DNA from 2 places in the Enterobacter sp. JBIWA008 genome. Region 2 is predicted to be linked to the other one. Evidence: predicted binding sites of a transcription regulator. Region 2 holds the regulator's gene; the other holds the start of a gene.
What was found. Region 2 encodes PurR, which represses purine synthesis genes. Its sites were predicted from a motif close to CANGCAAACGTTTGCNTG; they were not measured.
Positions count from the first base shown of each region.

Region 1: purE (5-(carboxyamino)imidazole ribonucleotide mutase) is a predicted target of PurR. The motif match lies at 6,209-6,226, and genes of this name have one in related genera.

Region 1 covers NZ_CP074149.1:1,199,754-1,211,600, reverse strand. The annotation lists gene KGP24_RS05915 (PTS transporter subunit EIIC) at 1-1,241, shown strand, start outside; gene malI (Mal regulon transcriptional regulator MalI) at 1,328-2,344, shown strand; partial or broken gene KGP24_RS05905 (metal-dependent hydrolase) at 2,418-2,945, shown strand; gene cysS (cysteine--tRNA ligase) at 2,998-4,383, opposite strand; gene ppiB (peptidylprolyl isomerase B) at 4,558-5,052, shown strand; gene lpxH (UDP-2,3-diacylglucosamine diphosphatase) at 5,056-5,778, shown strand; gene KGP24_RS05885 (YdgH/BhsA/McbA-like domain containing protein) at 5,916-6,125, shown strand; gene purE (5-(carboxyamino)imidazole ribonucleotide mutase) at 6,297-6,806, shown strand; gene purK (5-(carboxyamino)imidazole ribonucleotide synthase) at 6,803-7,870, shown strand; gene mnmH (tRNA 2-selenouridine(34) synthase MnmH) at 7,955-9,025, shown strand; gene KGP24_RS05865 (porin) at 9,150-10,295, opposite strand; gene ybbP (putative ABC transporter permease subunit YbbP) at 10,479-11,847, opposite strand, start outside.
Region 2 covers NZ_CP074149.1:2,148,757-2,160,603, reverse strand. The annotation lists gene eptA (phosphoethanolamine transferase EptA) at 1-675, shown strand, start outside; gene KGP24_RS10560 (TetR/AcrR family transcriptional regulator) at 717-1,316, shown strand; gene KGP24_RS10555 (alkene reductase) at 1,370-2,467, shown strand; gene gloA (lactoylglutathione lyase) at 2,568-2,975, shown strand; gene rnt (ribonuclease T) at 3,071-3,721, shown strand; gene grxD (monothiol glutaredoxin 4) at 3,765-4,112, opposite strand; gene KGP24_RS10535 (C40 family peptidase) at 4,451-5,224, shown strand; gene sodB (superoxide dismutase [Fe]) at 5,346-5,927, shown strand; gene KGP24_RS10525 (MFS transporter) at 5,966-7,132, opposite strand; gene KGP24_RS10520 (YnhF family membrane protein) at 7,296-7,385, opposite strand; gene purR (HTH-type transcriptional repressor PurR) at 7,683-8,708, shown strand; gene punR (DNA-binding transcriptional activator PunR) at 8,726-9,637, opposite strand; gene punC (purine nucleoside transporter PunC) at 9,752-10,951, shown strand; gene cfa (cyclopropane fatty acyl phospholipid synthase) at 11,250-11,847, shown strand, end outside.

The DNA.
Region 1 (11,847 bases), 950 kb from region 2:
CCAATATCACCATCAGCACCGTGCTGAGCATCACGCCGGAAATGGCCTCTCAGGGCGGGAAATACGCCATGGTGGTCGGCATCCCGACGCTGCAGATGGGCGTCTTCGGCGGCCTGATCTGCGGTATCCTCGCGGCCTGGTGCTATAACCGCTTCCACACCATGCAGCTGCCGGAGTTCCTGGGCTTCTTCTCCGGCAAGCGCTTCGTGGCCATTGCAACGGCGTTTCTGTCGTTCCTGATGGGGCTGCTGCTGCCGTACGTCTGGCAGCATATTCAGGCCGGTATCGACGCGCTCTCCGTGGTGGTGAACGGCGATAATCAGGCGGCGTCGACCTTTATCTTCGGACTGGTGGAGCGTGCGCTGATCCCGCTTGGCCTGCACCACATCTGGTATCCGTCCTTCTGGTATTCGTTCGGGGATTACACTACCCAGGCAGGCCAGGTGATCCACGGCGACCAGACCATCTGGTTCAAAATGCTGGAAGAAGGGGTGAAGTCCTTCAGCAGCGACACCTACCAGAACGCCGGTAAGTTCATGCAGGGCGAATTCCCGCTGATGCTGTTCGCGCTGCCCGCCGCGTGCCTGGCGATGTATCACGAAGCCCATACGAAGAATAAGAAAATCGCGGCCGGTATTCTGTTCTCCGCGGCGCTGACCTGCTTCCTCACGGGGATCACCGAGCCGGTCGAGTTTACCTTTATCTTCGTGGCGCCGATCCTGTACGTCTTTAACGCCATCATGGCGGGCCTGGCGTACATGACCATGTATCTGCTGCATGCGCATATCGCCAAGTCGTTCTCCGCAGGCTTTATCGACTATCTGTCATTCGGGATCCTGCCGTCCTTTAACGGCTACAAGACCAACTTCCTGAATGCGATTATTATCGGTATCCCAATGGGCCTGATTTATTACTTCACGTTCCGCTTCGTGATCCGTCGCTTCGACGTGAAGACGCCTGGCCGTACTGAGGTGACCGCTAACGCGGATGATAAGTCTGATTCAGAACTCGCGACCGAGATCATCACCCTGCTGGGCGGGGCGCATAACATCGACTCCGTCGGCGCCTGTATCACCCGTCTGCGCCTGGAAGTGGCAAAAAGCGAGGCGGTCGATAAAGATGGCCTGAACGGACTCGGCGCGCGCGGCGTGGTGTTTGTCGGCGACAACGGTATTCAGGTGATATTCGGTGCCAGAGCACAGTTTATTGCCCAGAGCATGTCCACTATGGTCGGCAAATAATAAGATGCCTGAACGACGCGTCTCCTGTAGTCTGGGAGACGCATTGTCGTATCTGACTGATAATCGGTGAATTTCAGGGAGCGGTTTTGAAGAAAGTCAGCATTATTGATGTCGCAAAGCACGCGGGCGTGTCGGTCTCAACCGTCTCGCTGGTTTTGCGCCAGAAAGGGAAAATCTCAGAGGCAACGATCGAGAAGGTCAACGCTGCCATCAATACGCTGGGCTATGTTCATAACGTCGCCGCTGCCAACCTCCGCGCCAATACGTCCAACCTGATTGGCCTGATCCTCCGTGACTTTAGCGACAGTTTCTCCATCAAGGTGATGGCGAGCATCGTCCAGGATCTTGAAAAACAGGGGTATATGGTTTTTCTCGGCCAGCCCCAGAACGACCATGACCATCTTGAGCGCTGCCTGCTGTCGTTTAAGCAGCAGGGCGTCGCCGGGGTTATCTATCTGGCTTCGGATACCCGCACCTCTACCCTACCGGAACACATTCGCCGCTGCCCGTTGCCGCTGGTTGTGGTCTCTCAGTCGCTGTTGGATGAAAAATGCAATCTGGTGATGCGCGACAACCGTCAGGCGGCAAATCTGGCGGTGCGTTATCTTATCGAGCGCGGCCATCGCAATATCGCCTACATTGGCGGACGTGAAGGATGTCTTATCCGCGAACAGCGCCTGCTCGGTTTTCGCAGCGCGATGACGCAGAACGGGCTGGTCTGGCGCGATGAATACTCTCCGGCCTGCAGCGATGACACCCTGGCCGCGGGTTTCGCGACCCGCCAGCTGCTGGAAAAAAACAACACCATCACCGCCCTGCTCTGCCACTCGCCGGATGCCATGATCGGCTCCATCTCCGGTATTCATCAGGTAGGACGAACGGTGGGCAAAGATGTGTTTCTGACGCAGCAGGTCGCGCTGGTCGGTTTCGAAGATATGCTCCACGTTAACCTCACCTCGCCGTCCTTTACCTACGTGTCGTCCGCCAGCGAAGAGACGGGGCGTCAGGCGGCCGGGCTGATTATTCGCACGCTGAAGGAGCCGACGCTGCAAACCCAGCGCATTACGCTTTCCGGGCAGCTTATCGCGCGCGAGTCGGCGTAAAATCAGAATTTAAAACAGGTCTGCCGGCGCGGGATTGCTGCTATATTTCCATGATTTGCCATGGATAATAGCAATGCCTACCGTTATTACGCACGCTGCTGTTCCGCTTTGCCTGGGCTTAGGCCTGTGAACCAAAGTTATTCCTCCCCGCCTGCTGTTTGCCGGGATTGTCCTCGCCATGCTGCCGGATGCCGACGTGCTGGCGTTCAAGTTCGGCGTCGCGTACGGCAATGTTTTCGGCCACCGCGGCTTTACCCACTCCCTGCTGTTCGCCTTTGTGGTGCCGATACTTTGCGTGCTGATTGGCCGACGATGGTTCAGGACCAGCCTGACGCGGTGCTGGCTGTTTTTAACGGTGTCATTGCTGTCGCACAGCCTGCTGGATTCGATTACCACGGGCGGGAAAGGTGTCGGCTGGCTGTGGCCGTGGTCAGATGAACGCTTCTTTGCGCCGTGGCAGGTCATTAAGGTCGCGCCGTTTGCGCTGTCGCGCTATACCACGCCGTACGGGCATCAGGTGATCGTTTCAGAACTGCTGTGGGTGTGGCTGCCGGGAGTCGTGCTGATGGGGTTGCTGTGGTGGAGGAAACTTGCGCGCTGATGCCCTCACCCCGGCCCTCTCCCACGGGGAGAGGGTTAGGGTGAGGGGAAAATTACTTACGGCGCCAGGTGGTGCCCTGCGGGCCATCTTCCAGAATGATGCCCATCTCGGTCAGACGGTTACGCGCCGCATCTGCCGCCGCCCAGTCTTTTGCCTGACGCGCTTCCAGACGCGCTTTGATCAACGCTTCAATTTCCGCCACTTCACCGTCGTCCGCCTGCGCACCGCTCTGCAGGAACACGTCCGGATCCTGCTCCAGCAGGCCGAGCACGGAGGAAAGCTTACGCAGATGGGACGCCAGCGCATTCGCCGCGGCCATATCTTCTGACTTCAGGCGGTTCACTTCGCGCGCCATGTCGAACAGCACGGAGTAGGCTTCCGGGGTGTTGAAGTCGTCGTTCATCACCTCAACAAAGCGTGCTTCAAACGCTTCGCCGCCTGCAGCAGGAACAGACCTGTCGGTACCGCGCAGCGCGGTGTATAGACGCTCCAGCGCCGAGCGCGCCTGCTTCAGGTTCTCTTCGCTGTAGTTCAGCTGGCTGCGATAGTGGCCGGACATCAGGAAGTAGCGCACGGTTTCCGCGTCGTAATACTTCAGCACGTCGCGCACGGTGAAGAAGTTACCCAGCGATTTAGACATCTTCTCGCGATCAACCATTACCATTCCGGAGTGCATCCAGTAGTTCACGTACTCGCCGCCATGGGCGCAGGTGGACTGCGCGATTTCGTTTTCGTGGTGCGGGAACATCAGATCCGAACCACCGCCGTGAATGTCGAAGTGTTTGCCCAGCTGTTTGCAGTTCATCGCGGAACATTCAATGTGCCAGCCCGGACGGCCTTCGCCCCACGGGGATGGCCAACTTGGTTCACCCTCTTTCGACATTTTCCACAGCACGAAGTCCATCGGGTTACGCTTCACGTCGACCACGTCGACGCGTGCACCGGCCTGAAGCTGGTCCAGATCCTGACGGGAAAGCGAACCGTAGGTTGGGTCCGTCGGCACCGAGAACATCACGTCACCGTTGTCCGCAACGTAGGCGTGACCGCGTGCGATCAGCTTTTCCGTGATCTCGATGATTTCGTGAATATGGTGGGTCGCTCGCGGCTCGCTGTCCGGGCGCTGAATATTCAGGGCGTCGAAATCTTTGTGCATTTCGACGATCATGCGATCGACCAGTGCAACGAAGCTTTCGCCGTTTTCATTAGCGCGCTTGATGATTTTGTCATCGATGTCGGTGATATTACGCACGTATTTCAGGGTATAGCCCAGGAAACGCAGGTAGCGTGACACCACGTCAAAAGCGACAAAGGTACGGCCATGGCCAATGTGACAGAGATCGTAAACCGTAATACCACACACGTACATGCCAACTTCCCCGGCATGGATAGGTTTAAATTCCTCTTTTTGGCGCGTCATTGTATTAAAGATTTTTAACATCGAAGATTCCATGTAAACACGTGTGTGGTTGAAAACCGGCTATTCTACCCGTAATTCAAACCCGAAGCAGCACACAATGCAAGGTGATCGCATCCTGTGGTTATGCTATAACAAGCCCCTATAGATGACCCGAACGCGGGTCGACGTACCACAATAACGGAACAGGATGCAAAAATGGTTACTTTCCACACTAATCATGGCGATATCGTAATCAAAACCTTTGATGACAAAGCGCCTGAAACAGTTAAAAACTTCCTGGACTACTGCCGCGAAGGTTTCTACAACAACACCATTTTCCACCGCGTGATCAACGGCTTTATGATCCAGGGCGGCGGTTTCGAACCTGGCATGAACCAGAAAGAGACCAAAGAAGCGATCAAAAACGAAGCGAACAACGGTCTGAAAAACACCCGCGGTACGCTGGCAATGGCCCGTACTCAGGCGCCTCACTCTGCCACCGCGCAGTTCTTCATCAACGTAGCGGACAACGACTTCCTGAACTTCTCCGGCGAAAGCCTGCAGGGTTGGGGCTACTGCGTATTCGCAGAAGTGGTTGAAGGTATGGACGTGGTTGACAAGATCAAAGCCGTCTCTACCGGTCGCAGCGGTATGCACCAGGACGTTCCTAAAGAAGACGTTGTGATTACAAGCGTGACCGTCAGCGAGTAATTCGTGGCGACACTCTTTATTGCGGATCTGCATCTGCAAACAGAAGAACCGGCGATAACCGCCGGTTTTCTGCGTTTTTTACGCGGTGAAGCGAAAAGCGCCGATGCGCTGTACATCCTGGGCGACCTGTTTGAAGCCTGGATTGGCGACGACGACCCTAACCCGCTGCACCGTGAAATGGCAGCCGCCATTCACGCGCTCGTGGATTCCGGCGTCCCCTGCTACTTCATTCACGGCAACCGCGATTTCCTGATCGGCAAGCGCTACGCCCGCGAAAGCGGCATGACGCTGCTGCCGGAAGAAAAGGTGCTCGATCTCTATGGCCGCAGGGGCCTGATCATGCACGGCGACACGCTCTGCACCGACGATACCGGCTACCTGGCGTTTCGCGCTAAAGTCCACACCCCGTGGATCCAAAAGGTGTTCCTTGCCCTGCCGCTGTTTATCCGCAACCGCATCGCCGCCAGAATGCGCGCGGGCAGTAAAGCCGCCAACAGCAGCAAATCCATGACCATCATGGACGTTAACCCGCAGGCGGTGGTGAGCGTGATGGAAAAGCATGGCGTTCAGTGGTTGATCCACGGCCATACCCATCGTCCTGACGTCCATTCCCTTATCGCCAACGGCGAACAGGCCCATCGCGTGGTGTTGGGTGCATGGCACTCAGAAGGCTCCATGGTCAAAGTCACGCCAGAGGGCGTGGAGCTGATCGCGTTTTCGTTTTAACCCCTCACGCCATCATTCTATTTTTTTGAATAACATCGGCAAATTGTTTCGATTTTAATCAGCTCGTGGTCGACCTATTATTTATCACATCAGGGCAACACGCCCTATCCCAGATAAAATACTTGAGGAATACGACCATGAAATCCATCAAAACTTTCGTTGCAGTTGCCGCTCTTTCCCTGGTTTCTTTCGGTTCTTTCGCGCAGAGCGTGAGCGCAACCGCCTCTACCCTTGACCGCGCAGAAGCGAAAATCGCCGCGCAGGCCGCTGAACAGGGTGCCTCTTACAAAATTACCAGTGCGCAGTTCAACAACCGCGTACACATGACAGCCGAACTGACTAAATAATGATTGGCAAACAACGAAAACAGACCGCCAGAACGCGGTCTGTTTTGTTATGAACGGATGGCAACAACGGCTCAAGATTTAACCGCGCAACCGTTTTCCTTGCCCGTATAACATGCTATTCTCTGTGCCCTCGAAAGCAGTGTGTTTCGCACCACAGGAGTTTTAAGACGCATGTCTTCCCGCAATAATCCGGCGCGTGTCGCCATCGTGATGGGGTCCAAAAGCGACTGGGCTACCATGCAGTTCGCCGCCGAAATCTTTGAAATCCTGAATGTTCCGCACCACGTTGAAGTGGTCTCCGCGCACCGTACACCGGACAAACTGTTCAGCTTCGCCGAAAGCGCCGAAGAGAACGGTTATGAGGTGATCGTTGCCGGTGCGGGCGGCGCAGCACACCTGCCGGGCATGATTGCCGCCAAAACCCTGGTGCCGGTACTGGGCGTCCCGGTACAAAGCGCCGCGTTAAGCGGTGTGGATAGCCTCTACTCCATCGTCCAGATGCCGCGCGGTATTCCTGTCGGCACGCTGGCGATTGGTAAAGCGGGTGCGGCGAACGCCGCCCTGCTGGCGGCGCAAATTCTCGCGACGCACGATAAAGCATTGCATCAGCGTCTGGCGGAGTGGCGTAAAGCCCAGACCGACGAAGTGCTGGACAATCCGGACCCGCGGGGTGCGGCATGAAGCAGGTTTGCGTCCTCGGTAACGGCCAGCTAGGCCGCATGCTGCGTCAGGCCGGTGAGCCGCTGGGTATTGCCGTCTGGCCCGTGGGGCTGGATGCTGAACCTGAAGCCGTACCGTTCCACCAGAGCGTGATCACCGCTGAGATCGAACGCTGGCCGGAGACGGCCCTGACGCGCGAGCTGGCGCGTCATAACGCCTTCGTTAACCGCGACGTATTCCCGATCATCGCCGACCGCCTGACGCAAAAGCAGCTGTTCGACAAGCTCGGTCTGCCGACCGCGCCGTGGCAGCTCCTGTCCGATAAAAGCGAGTGGAATGACGTTTTCGCGATGCTGGGCGAGCTGGCAATCGTAAAGCGCCGCGTGGGCGGCTACGATGGCCGCGGCCAGTGGCGCCTGCGTGCAGATGAAACGGCAGAACTGCCGGACGACTGCTACGGCGAGTGCATCGTTGAGCAAGGCATTAACTTCAGCGGTGAAGTGTCGCTGGTTGGCGCGCGCGGGCACGACGGGCATACCGTCTTTTATCCGCTGACGCATAACCTGCATCAGGACGGCATTCTGCGCACCAGCGTCGCCTTCCCGCATGCCAATGCTGACCAGCAGGCGCAGGCGGAAGATATGCTCTCTGCCATCATGCACGAACTGGGCTATGTGGGCGTCATGGCGATGGAGTGCTTTATCACCCCGTCCGGCCTGCTGATCAACGAACTCGCGCCGCGCGTGCACAACAGCGGCCACTGGACGCAAAACGGCGCATCCATCAGCCAGTTCGAGCTGCACCTGCGCGCAATTACCGACCTGCCGCTGCCGCAGCCGGTGGTGAACAGCCCGTCGGTGATGATCAACCTGATCGGCACCGATCTGAACTACGACTGGCTGAAGCTGCCGCTGGTGCATCTGCACTGGTATGACAAAGAGGTTCGCGCGGGTCGTAAGGTCGGTCACCTGAACCTGAACGACAGCGACACGGGCCGCCTGAGCGCCACCCTGGAAGCGATGATCCCTCTCCTGCCGCCGGAATATGCGAGCGGTATTGTCTGGGCGCAGTCAAAGCTCAAGTAAGACATCCGCGCCGGGGAGTTGACCTTCCCCTTCCCCGGCGTACAATCCCCGCCCATTGCTGCTGAGTTTTCTTCTGGAATAACCATGAACGATGGAACGGACTATCGCGCGATCCTCGCGTCTGATACCCCTTTAATCGACGTTCGCGCGCCGATCGAATTTGCCCAGGGCGCGATGCCTGCGGCGATCAACCTGCCTTTAATGAATGACAACGAACGTGCCGCCGTTGGTACCTGCTATAAACGCCAGGGCCCCGAGGCCGCGATGGCGCTCGGCCATCAGCTGGTGAACGGCGAGACGCGTGAGGCACGCATCAACGCCTGGCGGGAAGCCAGCCTTGCCCATCCTGAGGGCTTTCTCTGCTGCGCGCGCGGCGGCCAGCGCTCGCATATCTCCCAGGCCTGGCTGAAAGAGGCGGGCGTCGACTACCCGCTGATCCGCGGCGGCTATAAGGCCCTGCGCCAGACGGCAATTCAGGTGACCATCGAGCAGTCACAAAAGCCGATGGTGCTTATTGGCGGCTGTACCGGGAACGGTAAAACCCTGCTGGTGAAGCAGCACGCGCAGGGAATCGATCTGGAAGGGCTGGCGCACCATCGCGGTTCGTCGTTTGGCCGCACGCTGACGCCGCAGCTTTCCCAGGCAAGCTTTGAAAATCACCTTGCGGTTGAGCTGCTGAAAAAAGACGCCGCGCGCTGGGTGCTGGAGGACGAGGGCCGGATGATTGGCTCCAACCACCTGCCGGAGTGCCTGCGCGACCGCATGGCTGAAGCCCCTATCGCTGTCGTCGAAGACCCGTTTGAAATTCGTCTTGAACGCCTGCGCGAAGAGTATTTCGACCATATGTGGGCGGATTTTTCTGCCGCCTACGGCGAGGAAGCAGGCTGGAAGGAATACAGCGAGTACCTGCATCACGGCCTGTTCGCCATTCGCCGCCGTCTGGGGCTGCAGCGGTATGCAGAATTCACCGCGCTGTTAGATTCCGCGCTGCTGGAACAGCAACGCTCCGGTAGCACGGACGCGCACTTCAGCTGGCTTGTACCGCTCCTGAACGACTATTACGACCCGATGTACGGCTATCAGCTGGAGAAGAAAGCGGAGAAGATCGTCTATCGCGGGACGTTTGAAGACGTTGCCGAGTGGCTTGATCGCTGAAAAACAAGGCCGGGTGGCGAGGTAAAAGCAAAACGGCAACCGGAGTTGCCGTTTTAATGTTTATTCCCTCTCCTCGTGGGAGAGGGTCAGGGTGAGGGCATCAGACCGCACCCAACAAGACGACTTAGAAGTCGTAACGCAGACGCACCAGGTTCATGTCGCCCAGGTTGTCGGTGCTGGAGGTGAACACGTGTTCGTAATCCACGCGGAAACCGTAGTCCAACTGGAAGCTGATACCAACGCCGTTGTCGATGCGCTGGTAGTTACGGCCGTTCACGTACTCAATGCGGTCGCCCATGAAGTAAGGCTGGATGGATTTAACCGCGTACTGGCCGATTGGGAATTTGTACCCTGCGAAGTATTCAATACCCCACGCGTCACCCGCAAAGTAGTCGTTAACAGACACTTTTTTGGTGGTCAGGAAGTTCTGATACCAGCCGCCGCCAGCGGAGAAGGTCCAGTTGTCCGGGGTCCAGCTCAGCGCGGTACCGAGGATGTTCTGGTCGTAGGTTTTGCTGTCGCCGTTGTCCGGGTTACGCATGTCCGCGCGGGTGTAGTTCCACGCCGCGCCCCAGGTCAGGTCGGTGGTCAGGTGGTAATCCAGACCCAGCGAGCCGCCGCCTTTACGCTTGTAGCGCAGGCCGTTGCCCGGCAGGTATTCGCTGTCTTCAAACAGGTAGGATGCATAAATATCGGCATCACCCACGGTTTTCTTATATTTCAGCATCTGGCGTGAACGGTAAGAACCGTCGTAATCGCCGTTGATACCGTTACCCGGAGCCTGACCGATCATGTCGTAGTCCCAGATATCGGTTTTCGCGCCCACCACATCATAGTAAACGCTGTTCTGTTGACCGAAGGTCAGCGTACCCCAGGTGTCGCTCTTCAGACCGGTGTAGAGCATACGACGCGTGGTGTCGTGTGCGCCGTCGGCGTAGTGGTGATCCCAGTTGAACTGCGCAGGAATATTGACACCCAGCTCGTAGTAGCTGATCCAGCTGATGTCATCAAACAGGTAGTAATCTGCTGCGAAACGGAAACGGGTGCCGCCGTCAAAGCCGTTACGCTTGTAGCTGTTTTTACCGTCGTCGCCGGTCATGTTCTGGAACTGAGGACGAATACTGCCGCCAACGGTAAAGTTCAGGCGGCTCAGCGGATTACCCGCCTGAGGATCCTGCTTAAGAACGGTGATTTCCGCCTGAGAAGCGAAGGTAGTCAATGCCACTGCCGCGCCGATCGTTGCCGCCAGCGCTGATTTTTTTATAGTCATTATTTTTCCTTAATAGACACGCTGCTAAATATTTAGCGGGTGAATATTAACTGGAAATAATCGGGCCGTGTGGTCGGGTTTTTAATGTTTTGTGCTACTAAATGAGTGGGTATTATCACTTTGTGCTATTTAAACACTGCGCACCGGAATTAAAACCCGGTGCGCAACTATCACCGTTCTAAATCAACTCGCAAACTGACGGAACAGGGCTTTGCCCTTTAACAGCCGCGTGCCGAGCCAGCCTCCGCAGAGAGAAAGCAGCACCGCGCCGCTGAGAGGCAGGATCAACCAGAGGCGCCAGTCAGGCTCCCACGGGAAGTCAAAGACCTTTGTCTGCAGCATCGCCAGCGCCGTCTCTGCGCCAATGGCCGCCACCAGACCGGCCACCAGCCCCAGCAGCGCAAACTCGCTCCAGAGCGTCATCCGCAGCAGCCGCTTTCCGGCCCCCAGCGTGCGGTAGACCACCAGCTCCTGATAGCGCTGGCGCATGCCCACCTGCACCTGGGCCAGCAGCAACAGCACGCCGCAGAGGGTTACCAGCACCACCATGACCTCCAGCGCGCGGCTCACCTGCTCCAGCACCTGCCCCACCTGCTTCAGGATCGCCCCAATATCCAGCAGGCTGACCGTCGGAAACTCCCGGTTAAGCTGGGTCAGCATGCCGTTGCCGTTTTCCCAGCGGAAGCTGGTCAGCCAGCTCTGCGGCTGTCCGTCCAGCGCCCCCGGCGGGAAGATAAAGAAGAAGTTGGGCCGCAGGCTTTCCCAGTCCACTTTACGCAGGCTGGTCACTTTGGCGCTGAAGTCCTGGGTATCCCCGGTAAAGGTGACGCGGTCCCCGAGCTTCACGTTCAGCCGCGTCGCCAGCCCCTCCTCCATCGACACCTCACCCGCTTTCGGCGGCCAGGTGCCGGCGGTTATCGGGTTATGGTCAGGGCGTTTCTCCTGCCAGGTCAGGTTCAGCTCGCGGTTAAGCGACTCGTCCTTGTTCCCCTCCGTTGGCTGACCGTTGATCTGCGTCAGACGCGCACGCACGATGGGATAGAACGACTCGGGGATAATGTGATGCTCCGACAGGAAGCCCTTCAGCGGCGTAACCTGCTCAGGGGCAATGTTGATCAGGAAATAGTTCGGGCTTTCAGGCGGAAGCTGCTGCTGCCAGCGATCGAGCAGATCGCCGCGCAGCACTAACAGCAGCGCCAGCAGCATAAACGACAGCGAAAACGCCGACAGCTGGCTGAGCGTTGACCACGGCTGATGCAGCAGGCGGTTGACCGCCAGGCGCACGGGCAGCGATTTTACCGTTAGCCGCTTCAGGACGTTGAGCAATATCCAGCCCAGCACGCCGCACAGCAGCGCCAGCACAACCGCCCCGGCCAGTACCGCCCACAGCAGCGTGCTGCCCCCCATCAGCCAGGCCAGCAGCCCCACCGCTACGACAATAATCACCGGAAGGTAGAACTTCAGCGGCCAGACGTTCGCCACCACATCGTTGCGAAGCACGCGCAGCGGCTGCGTGGCGAGCAGCAGGCGGTAAGGTCGGAGCCCCACCAGC
Region 2 (11,847 bases):
CTGTGGCGCGACAACGACGGCGGCTGTAAAGGTGCCTGCGATCGCGTACCCCATACCGACATGACGCAGTGGCAGCTGAATCAGTTCTGCAAAGACAAATCCTGTATTGACGACGTGAATTTCTACCGTCTGGACAACGTGCTGGATGGCGTCAAGCAAGATACGGTGCTGGTTATCCACCTGATGGGGAGCCACGGTCCGGCATACTATCGCCGTTACCCGGACAATTTCCGGAAATTCACCCCGACCTGCGATACCAATGAAATTCAGGATTGCGACCATCAGGCGCTGATGAATACCTATGACAATACCATCCTCTACACCGACAGTATGGTGAGCAAAACCATTGATGCGCTGAAGGCGCGCCAGTCGAGCATGAACACCGCGCTGATTTATCTCTCAGATCATGGTGAATCACTGGGTGAAAGCGGTATTTATCTGCACGGCACGCCGTACATGCTGGCGCCGGAGCAGCAAACGCATATTCCGTTTATGTTCTGGCTGTCACCGGATTACGCGAAAAACTTTGGCATCAACGAACAGTGTTTGCGTGACCATGCAGCAAAAAATGCGGTTTCTCAGGACAATTTGTTCTCAACCGTGCTGGGTATGATGGACGTGAAATCAACGGTTTATCAACAGCAGCTGGATATCCTGAGCGCATGTCGGAAGTAAACTCGCTTGCATTAGACCGAACGGTCTATTAGAGTTCGGCCATGAGCAGAAATACTGAACACGATACCCGCGAACATTTACTGGCGACCGGCGAGCAACTTTGCATGCATCGCGGGTTCACCGGTATGGGGTTGAGCGAGCTTTTAAAAACCGCCGAGGTACCGAAGGGGTCGTTTTATCACTACTTCCGGTCCAAGGAGGCTTTTGGCGTGGCAATGCTGGAGCGTCATTATGCTGGCTACCACCAGCGTCTGGCGACCCACTTTTGCTCGGGTGAAGGTAACTATCGGGATCGTGTTCTGAACTACTATCAGGAAACGCTGAACCAGTTCTGTCAGCAGGGCATTATCAGCGGATGCCTGACGGTCAAACTGTCTGCAGAAGTGTGCGATCTTTCTGAAGATATGCGCACGGCGATGGATAAAGGTGCCCGCGGCGTTATCGCCCTGCTGGCCCAGGCGCTGGAGAAAGGCCGCGATGAAAAAACGCTGGCCTTTTCCGGCGAACCGCTAACCCAGGCGCAGGTGTTATATGCGCTCTGGCTAGGCGCTAACCTGCAGGCAAAAATTTCGCGCAGTGCCGTGCCGCTGGAAAGCGCGCTGGCACATGTGAAAATCAGTATTACTGCGCCTGGCGTATAGCAGGCGTTTTTATTTACCCTATCACTAGTCGACTGGTCTACTCAGGAGTCTTTATGTCAGCTGAAAAATTATTTACCCCATTGAAAGTGGGTACCGTCACGGCGCCGAACCGCGTATTTATGGCTCCGCTTACCCGTCTGCGCAGCATTGAGCCGGGTGACATCCCAACCCCACTGATGGGTGAATACTATCGTCAGCGCGCAAGCTCTGGCCTGATCATAACGGAAGCCACACAGATTTCTGCGCAGGCTAAGGGTTATGCGGGTGCGCCGGGTCTTCACAGCCCGGAACAGATCGCCGCATGGAAGAAAATCACCGCGGGCGTTCACGCTGAAGAGGGTCGCATTGCGGTCCAGCTGTGGCATACCGGTCGTATCTCTCACAGCAGCATTCAGCCTGGCGGCCAGGCACCGGTCTCCGCTTCGGCCCTGAGCGCAAATACCCGTACTTCCCTGCGTGATGAAAACGGCAATGCAATCCGCGTGGATACCTCTATGCCGCGCGCGCTTGAGCTGGATGAGATCCCGGGTATCGTGAATGACTTCCGCCAGGCCGTGGCCAACGCCCGTGAAGCCGGTTTTGACCTGATTGAGCTGCACTCCGCCCATGGCTATCTGCTGCACCAGTTCCTGTCACCGTCGTCTAACCATCGCACCGACCAGTACGGCGGCAGCGTCGAAAACCGCGCTCGCCTGGTACTGGAAGTGGTTGACGCCGTATGCCAGGAGTGGAGTCCGGATCGTATCGGGATCCGTGTCTCCCCAATCGGTTCTTTCCAGAACGTCGACAACGGTCCGAACGAAGAAGCAGATGCCCTGTACCTGATCGAAGAGCTGGCTAAACGTGGCATCGCTTATCTGCACATGTCAGAGCCGGACTGGGCTGGCGGTAAGCCTTACACGGACGCTTTCCGTCAGAAGGTGCGCGAGCGTTTCCACGGGGTGATCATCGGTGCAGGGGCTTATACCCCAGAGAAAGCCGAAGACCTGATCGGCAAAGGACTGATCGATGCCGTGGCGTTTGGCCGCGACTACATTGCCAACCCGGATCTGGTTGTCCGTCTGCAGAAAAAGGCGGCGCTGAACCCGCAGCGCCCGGAAAGCTTCTACGGCGGCGGCGCGGAAGGCTACACCGACTACCCTTCTCTGTAATCTCGCCATTGTTCATTGATAGCGGCGATACTTCGCCGCTATACTAAAACATCGTTTCTGTTCAAAAAGACAGTCTATTTCATTGGTTAATGAGGAAATTATGCGCCTACTTCACACCATGCTGCGCGTTGGCGATCTGCAACGTTCCATTGATTTCTACACTAACGTGCTGGGCATGAAGCTGCTGCGCACCAGCGAAAACCCGGAATACAAATACTCGCTGGCGTTCGTGGGTTACGGCCCGGAAACGGATGAAGCGGTGATCGAGCTGACCTACAACTGGGGCGTAGACAGCTATGAGCTGGGCACCGCCTACGGCCACATCGCGCTCGAAGTGGACAACGCGGCCGAAGCGTGTGAGCGTATTCGCAGCAACGGCGGTAACGTCACGCGTGAAGCGGGCCCGGTAAAAGGCGGCACGACCGTAATTGCGTTCGTGGAAGATCCGGACGGTTACAAAATCGAGTTGATTGAAGCCAAAGACGCGGGTCGCGGTCTGGGCAACTGATCCCTCAGGGCGCAACATGCGCCCGTAGTTTTACTGCATCACCCTGCAAAATTTGCCATAATGCGCTCAGCTTTTTCCCCTTGTAAGAGACCCTGATGTCCGATAACGCTCAATTTAGCGGTCTGTGCGACCGTTTTCGTGGTTTTTATCCCGTTGTCATAGATGTAGAAACAGCCGGATTTAACGCTAAAACCGATGCGCTGCTCGAAATTGCCGCCATCACGCTGAAGATGGATGAACAGGGCTGGCTTACACCGGACACCACGCTGCATTTCCACGTTGAACCTTTTGAAGGGGCAAACTTACAGCCGGAAGCGCTGGCGTTTAACGGTATCGATCCGCATAATCCGCTGCGTGGTGCAGTCAGTGAATATGATGCGCTGCACGCCATTTTTAAAATGGTGCGTAAAGGCATGAAAGAGAGTAACTGCAGCCGTGCCATCATGGTGGCCCATAACGCCACCTTCGATCACAGCTTTACCATGGCTGCAGCGGAGCGCGCCGCGCTCAAACGCAACCCCTTCCACCCTTTTGTCACCTTTGATACCGCCGCGCTGAGCGGCCTGGCGCTGGGACAAACGGTGTTATCAAAGGCCTGTATTACGGCTGGCATTCCGTTCGACGGTACACAGGCGCACTCCGCGCTGTATGACACTGAGCGTACCGCAGAGCTGTTCTGTGAGATCGTCAACCGCTGGAAGCGTCTGGGCGGCTGGCCGCTGCCGATTGGCAACAGCGAAGAATAAAAAAAAGCGACCTTATCAGGTCGCTTTTTATTCGCGCAGAAAATTACTCTGCGTCCGGCTCTTCAGTTTTGTACTTCGCCGCCGTCTCTTTGATCAGCTGCTGCAGTTCGCCGCGCTGATACATTTCAATCAGGATATCGCAGCCGCCAACCAGCTCACCGTCAACCCACAGCTGCGGGAAAGTCGGCCAGTTAGCGTACTTAGGCAGCTCAGCGCGGATGTCCGGGTTCTGCAGGATATCAACGTAGGCAAAACGCTCACCACAGGCAGACAGCGCCTGAACCGCTTGTGCGGAGAAGCCGCAGCTTGGCAGCTTCGGAGAACCTTTCATATACAGCAGAATCGGGTTTTCAGCGATCTGGCGCTGGATTTTTTCAATAGTGGTGCTCATGTCTTGCTTCCTTTAACTTCTGTTACGGCATTCGTCTGACATTGTAGCGGGTCAGACTGGCATCGGAAAATAACATTTTTGTCACGTTTATACATTCTACCCCGAGTCACGAAAAGTTGCATTGCAAATGGTGTTTACCCCTGCGGCGGTCAGGGTTTTACTTAGGGAGTGGGCAAATGTGTGACAGAACGATGAATTTTTTTGCACTTGCTAACGAAACACGATTGAAGATTGAAAAATGCTATTAACTTTCCGGGTTTTTATAGATTAGAATCGACGGGCTTTGTAAATCACACGCGGGTATTATTGATGACCTGCATTTATCAGGGGACTGCCCAGTGGCGCGGATAAATAAAATCTCGATCACGCTCTGTGCTTTACTGTTTACTTCACTCACTTTCACGCCAGTGGCAAACGCCTCTCAGCAGGCGCGGCATTCTGCTGTACAAAAAAACCATCTGGTGAAAGCCACAGAACGTAAGAAAAAAACCACCGCTAAGAACGACAAGAAAAAAACACCGGCTCAGACGAAACAGACCGCTTCCAGCAAGACGAAAACAAAACCTTCCCGCACTGCCCACTCCGCTAAAAGTAAAGCTTCGCAAACCGCCGCTAACCTCGTTACCGAAAAATGCATCACGCGTAAAGGCCACAAGGCGAAATGCACGAAGGTCACGAAAATAGCGGAAGTGCATAAAGTGCGCGTACAGAAAGCGCAAAAGACCGCGATGAACAAACTGATGGGGCAGATTGGCAAACCTTATCACTGGGGTGGCAGCTCGCCGCGTACCGGGTTTGACTGCAGCGGCCTCGTCTATTACGCCTATAAAGATCTGGTCAAATTCCGCATTCCTCGTACCGCCAATGAGATGTACCACCTGCGGGATGCTTCACCGGTTGACCGCGGTGAACTGGAAAACGGCGATCTGGTATTCTTCCGCACTCAGGGTCGCGGCACGGCTGACCACGTCGGCGTCTATATAGGCAACGGCAAATTCATCCAGTCTCCACGTAGCGGCCAGGATATTCAGATCACCTCTCTCAGTGAAGACTACTGGGTACGCCACTACGTCGGCGCGCGCCGCGTGATGACGCCGAAAACCATTCGCTAACCTTACCCTGCCACATCCGTGGCGGGGTAAGTTCCTCTTTTGCATACTCTTTCAATTTGCTATTCTGTCCATGTTGTCTGTGTGGTTATTGACAACGCAAAATACAATAAGGAGAGAAGCAATGTCGTTCGAATTACCTGCACTACCGTATGCAAAAGACGCCCTGGCACCGCACATTTCTGCGGAAACCCTGGAATATCATTACGGCAAGCATCACCAGACGTACGTCACCAACCTGAACAATCTGATCAAAGGCACCGATTTTGAAGGCAAAACGCTGGAAGAGATCGTCCGCAGCTCAGAGGGTGGTGTCTTTAACAACGCGGCTCAGGTGTGGAACCACACCTTCTACTGGCACTGCCTGGCGCCGAATGCCGGCGGTGAACCTACCGGTGAACTGGCTACCGCTATTAATGCCGCATTTGGCAGCTTCGCGGATTTCAAAGCGAAATTTACCGATGCAGCCATCAAAAACTTCGGTTCTGGCTGGACGTGGCTGGTTAAAGAGGCGGATGGCAAACTGGCTATCGTGTCCACCTCAAACGCGGGCACCCCGCTGACCACCAGCGCTAAGCCGCTGATGACCGTGGACGTATGGGAACACGCTTACTACATTGATTACCGCAACGCGCGTCCGAACTACCTGGAACACTTCTGGGCACTGGTTAACTGGGACTTTATCGCGAAGAACTTCGCCGCGTAAAAGTCACGCAGAAGGGTTCGCCCTTCTGCGTTTTTGGTTTATTCCGCAGCGCAGGCTGCTTCAGGCTGTTTACGACCCGACATCATCACCAGCAGCAGGCCGAGCGCGGCAATAATCGCCCCCATCACCGGCACAAAGCTGTATCCCAGTCCCCCCGAAATCACGGCCCCACCGGCCGCCGCGCCCAGCGCATTGCCCAGGTTAAACGCACCGATATTCACGGAAGATGAAAGTCCCGGCGCTTCATGCGCGACGCGCATTACGCGCATCTGTAGCGGCGGCACCACGGCAAAGGTGGCGGCTCCCCAGACGACCATCGCAATCGCGGCCCCGAACTCATTACGCGCCAGCCACGGAATTGCAACCATGATGACAATCAGCAGGGTTAAGAAGCCCTTCAGCGTCCCGCTCACGGAACGGTCGGCAAATTTCCCGCCGAGATAGTTGCCGATCGAGAAGCCCACGCCAATCAGCACCAGCATCGCGGTAACGAAGAGAGGCGTTGCGTGGGTGATATCGTGCAGCACCGGTGAAATATAGGTGTAGAGGGTAAACATCGCCCCTGCCCCCAGCACGGTCGTGAGCAGCGCAGAGAGCACCTGCGGGCGCATCAGCACCGCCAGCTCTTTACGCACTTCCGGACGTTCTCCGGAGCTGCCTTTCGGCAGGGAGAAGAACAGCGCCACCATTGCAATCACGCCCAGCCCGGCAGTCGCCAGGAAAGACATACGCCATCCGATCGATTCTCCCAGCCAGGTTGCCGCAGGCACCCCGCCGATATTAGCAATCGTCAGCCCCATGAACATGGTTGCCACGGCGCTCGCCTGCTTATGTTTTGGCACCACGCTTGCAGCAACAACCGACCCCAGCCCAAAGAACGCGCCGTGGTTAAGGCTGGTCAGAACGCGCGACAGCATTAATGTGGTGTAGTCCGGCGAAATGGCCGAAAGCACGTTGCCCAGGGTGAAAATCGCCATCAGGAAAATCAGCGCATTGCGGCGCGCGCGGTGCGAAAGCAGAAGGGTCATCAGCGGTGCCCCGATCATCACGCCGATGGCGTAGGCGCTGATTAACATCCCTGCCGCAGGGATCGAGACATCTACGCCCCGGGCAATAACGGGCAGTAACCCCATCGGGGAGAATTCAGTGGTGCCAATCCCAAAAGCGCCAATCGCCAGGGCCAGCAGGGGAAAATTGATTTTCATGCGTCAACTCCGGATGCCGTGTCATGTGGTGACACAGAACAAAGAAGCGGAAAGCATGACATCAATCACAAAAAATGAGAAGTTAACAAAATGGCAAAAGATTTTTGCCAGAGAAGTAACAATCCGGGGAGTCGGGAGGGAGAAGGCTCTCCCTCCGCGTAAATCAATGCAGCGCAGCCGTCAGACCGGCCGCGACAATCAGAGCCAGCACAACAACGGTGGTGAACAGCGAAAACTTAAGATCGGAACTCATCAATTTTTCTCCTTTTAATCCCCCCACGAAAAGTGAGCTTGCTCATTTTTGCACAGATTACGTCAAAAATCTTCCTGGATTTATACTGATAACCACTTTACCTCTTCCCCTTTTCATCAAGATAGGACAAAATTCCACGCTAAATTTATTAGCGTACCGGCCATTGACCCCCTCCTGACGTCCCGTGTCGTTTTCCCGGCGTGCCGCAATTCAACATTGCGAGATAAGGGTGAGAGAAGGCAAACGTTTACCTTCAAGTTTTTCAGGAGTTTAGGATATGGTCTGGAGTGACATTTAATGGCAACAATTAAAGACGTAGCAAAACGCGCAAACGTTTCCACTACAACCGTATCACATGTAATTAACAAAACCCGCTTTGTGGCGGAAGAGACGCGCAACGCCGTCTGGGCAGCGATTAAAGAGCTGCACTATTCGCCAAGTGCGGTTGCACGTAGCCTCAAGGTTAATCACACCAAGTCCATTGGATTGCTGGCAACCAGCAGTGAAGCGGCCTATTTTGCCGAGATTATTGAAGCAGTTGAAAAAAACTGCTTCCAGAAAGGCTATACCCTGATTCTGGGCAACGCGTGGAACAGCATTGAAAAACAGCGTGCCTACCTGTCGATGATGGCGCAAAAGCGCGTTGATGGCCTGCTGGTGATGTGTTCCGAGTACCCGGAATCCGTGCTGTCGATGCTTGAAGAGTATCGCCATATTCCGATGGTGGTGATGGACTGGGGCGAAGCGCGCGCAGACTTCACCGATTCCGTTATCGATAACGCCTTTGAAGGCGGCTATATGGCCGGACGTTATCTGATCGAACGCGGTCACCGCGAGATTGGCGTGATCCCCGGTCCGCTGGAGCGCAACACCGGCGCGGGCCGTCTGGCCGGTTTTATGAAAGCGATGGAAGAAGCGCTGATCAACGTGCCGGAAAACTGGATTGTGCAGGGCGACTTTGAGCCGGAGTCGGGCTACCGCGCGATGCAGCAGATCGTCTCCCAGCCACACCGTCCGACCGCCGTGTTCTGCGGAGGCGACATCATGGCCATGGGCGCGCTCTGCGCCGCCGACGAGCTGGGCCTGCGCGTACCGCAGGATATTTCCGTGATCGGGTATGACAACGTGCGTAACGCGCGTTTCTTCACGCCAGCGTTGACGACCATTCACCAGCCGAAAGATTCGCTGGGGGAAACGGCCTTCAATATGCTGTTGGACAGAATCGTCAACAAACGCGAAGAGTCGCAGTCCATTGAAGTTCACCCGCGCCTGATTGAACGCCGTTCCGTTGCGGATGGTCCGTTCCGCGACTACCGTCGTTAATCCCTTTACGGGGCCAGCTATGCTGGCTCCCGTAACCATTCCCGGTTCAGCGTTTCGCTGTCCCCCAGATAATCAAGCAGCCAGGCCATCGCGGGCGAGACATCATTTTGTTGCCAGGTCAGGCAGCAGGCCGCGTCCGGGAACGGATTCTCCAGCGTCAGCTCAACCCACTCTCCGGTATCGATGCGCGGACGCGCGAAATGAACGGGCACCATCGCGACGCAAAGTCCGGCGCTGAGGCACGTCGCCGACGATTCCCAGTCAGGGGCAACCACCCTCCGCTGGTTGTCCAGAAGCCAGGTGATACGCTTGGGCAATGAACGAGACGTATCCTCCAGCACCAGCGACGGCCAGTTGCGCAGCGTATCATCGCTCAGCGGCCCTTCCATCGCCGCCAGCGGATGATCGCTTGCCACCACGCATTTCCAGCTCAGCATCCCCATATCACGAAAGGCGTAACGTCCCCCGACCGGGATCGCCTGCGTAGCCCCAATCGCCATCTCTGCCCTGCCGTCCGCCAGCGCATCCCAGACGCCGTTAAACACCTCCTGCGAGACCCGCAGCTCGACGTCAGAGAAATGACGGTAGAAATCGACGATCATCTGCCGGGTGCGTTCCGGCTTAACGATATTATCCACCGCGATGGAAAGATGTCCCCGCCAGCCGTTAGCGATCTGCTGACACTGTTCGCGGGTGATCTGCATTTTTTTGATAACAGAACGCCCTTCCTTTAAAAACCACGCGCCTGCGGGCGTTAATTCCACATCACGATGCCGTCGTTCAAACAGCGGAACCGCCAGCCACTCCTCCAGCTGGCGCACCGTGTAGCTGATTGCCGAAGGGACGCGGTGCAGCTCCTGCGCCGCACCGCTGAAGCTGCCGTTACGCGCAACAGCATCGACCACTTCAAGAGAATAATCTGACCACATTTTCTGCCTGCAAAATTTTTGAATGCACCAGCCAAATATTAGCGTTTCACAAGCGGCTTTGCACTCCCTACACTCAGCGCCAATGTATACCTGCCTCCTCAGGAGAATAAAATAATGCAACCCAGGATCGGTTTTTTAGTCTGGCTCGGCGGCTTAAGCGTGCTGGGCTTTTTGGCCACCGATATGTACCTGCCGGCGTTTGCCGCCATGCAGGAAGATTTACAAACGCCTGCTGCCGCCATCAGCGCCAGCCTGAGTTTGTTCCTCGCCGGTTTTGCTTTCGCACAGCTGCTCTGGGGACCGCTCTCGGATCGCTTTGGTCGTAAACCGGTACTGTTGCTGGGTCTGGCCATTTTTGCCGTGGGCTGCCTGGGGATGCTATGGGTACGCGATGCCACCTGGCTGCTGGTGCTGCGGTTTATTCAGGCCGTGGGCGTCTGTGCCGCGGCCGTGACCTGGCAGGCGCTGGTCACCGACTATTACCCGGCTAACCGCACAAACCGTATTTTCGCCACCATTATGCCGCTGGTGGGTCTTTCACCTGCCCTTGCCCCACTGCTGGGCAGCTGGATCCTCGCGCATTTCGACTGGCAGGCCATCTTCGCCACGCTGTTTGCCATTACCCTGGTACTGATGCTGCCGGCGTTCGCCCTCAGGCCCGCGCATAAAAAAGAAGCGCACGCTGACGCGACGCCGATTACCTTCACTTCCCTGCTCAGCACCAAAGCGTATCGCGGTAATGTCCTGATCTATGCCGCCTGCTCGGCAAGCTTCTTCGCGTGGCTCACCGGTTCGCCGTTCATTCTGCACGATATGGGCTACAGCCCTGCAGCCATCGGCCTGAGCTATGTTCCGCAGACTATCGCGTTTCTGGTGGGCGGGTACGGCTGTCGCGCGGCGCTGCAAAAATGGGAAGGTCAGCAGATGCTGCCGTGGCTGCTGGTGCTGTATGCGCTGAGCGTCATCGGGACCTGGGCCGTTGGCTTTATTCCGGGTGCCGGTCTGGCTGAAATTTTGATCCCATTCTGCGTGATGGCCGTCGCGAACGGGGCGATTTACCCGATTGTCGTAGCCCAGGCGCTGCGTCCGTTCCCGCAGGCGACAGGCCGCGCCGCCGCGCTGCAGAACACCCTGCAGCTGGGGCTGTGTTTCCTGGCAAGTCTGGTGGTCTCCGCGCTCATTGCCACGCCGCTCCTGACCACCACCAGCGTGATGCTGGTAACCGTTGCGCTGGCGGTGATGGGCTATCGCATGCAGGCAGCCGCGCAGCGTGAGCAGGACAACCGCACTCAGGTTGAAACATCACATGCCTGATCGCGCCGGAAATCATGTTAATTTTCAGTGATTAGGTTGCTAAGAATTTTCTATTGAATCACCAAATTTTGAGGCCTATACTAAATTTGGTTCGATTAAATACGATAAATATTAAGTGTTAACGGGAGCCGGAGCGCTCCCGTTTTACCATGGAAGGCATTTCGGCAAGGGTTATCTCCCTTCCTCTGTTCTACGTCGGATACTAGCCTCGCGGTATTTACCGTGAGATTTCTCACAAACCAAAAAAAGCGTCTACGCTGTTTTAAGGTTCTGATCACAGTAGGGTGATGGAGAAGCTATGAGTTCATCGTGTATAGAAGAAGTCAGCGTTCCGGACGACAACTGGTCCCGGATCGTCAGTGAACTGTTAGGTCGAGCAGGCATCACTATTAATGGATCATCGCCATCCGATCCTCAGGTTAAACATCCCGACTTTTTTAAACGCGTGTTGCGGGAGGGTTCGTTAGGCCTGGGAGAAAGTTATATGGACGGCTGGTGGGAGTGTGAACGTCTGGATACCTTTTTCGCCAGCGTGCTGCGTGCCGGTCTTGAAAATCAACTCCCTCGCAATCTGAAAGACACCCTGCGCGTCGCCTCTGCCCGACTGTTCAATCTGCAAAGTAAAAAACGCGCGTGGATTGTTGGCAAAGAACACTACGATCTTGGCAATGACCTGTTCAGCCGTATGCTGGACCCTTTCATGCAGTACTCCTGCGCCTACTGGAAAGAGGCGTCGACCCTTGAAGATGCCCAGCAGGCCAAGCTGCGTCTGATTAGCGAGAAGCTGCAGCTGCAGCCCGGTATGCGCGTGCTGGATATTGGCTGCGGCTGGGGTGGGCTGGCGTATTTTATGGCGAAGCACTATGGCGTCAGCGTTGTCGGCGTGACGATTTCAG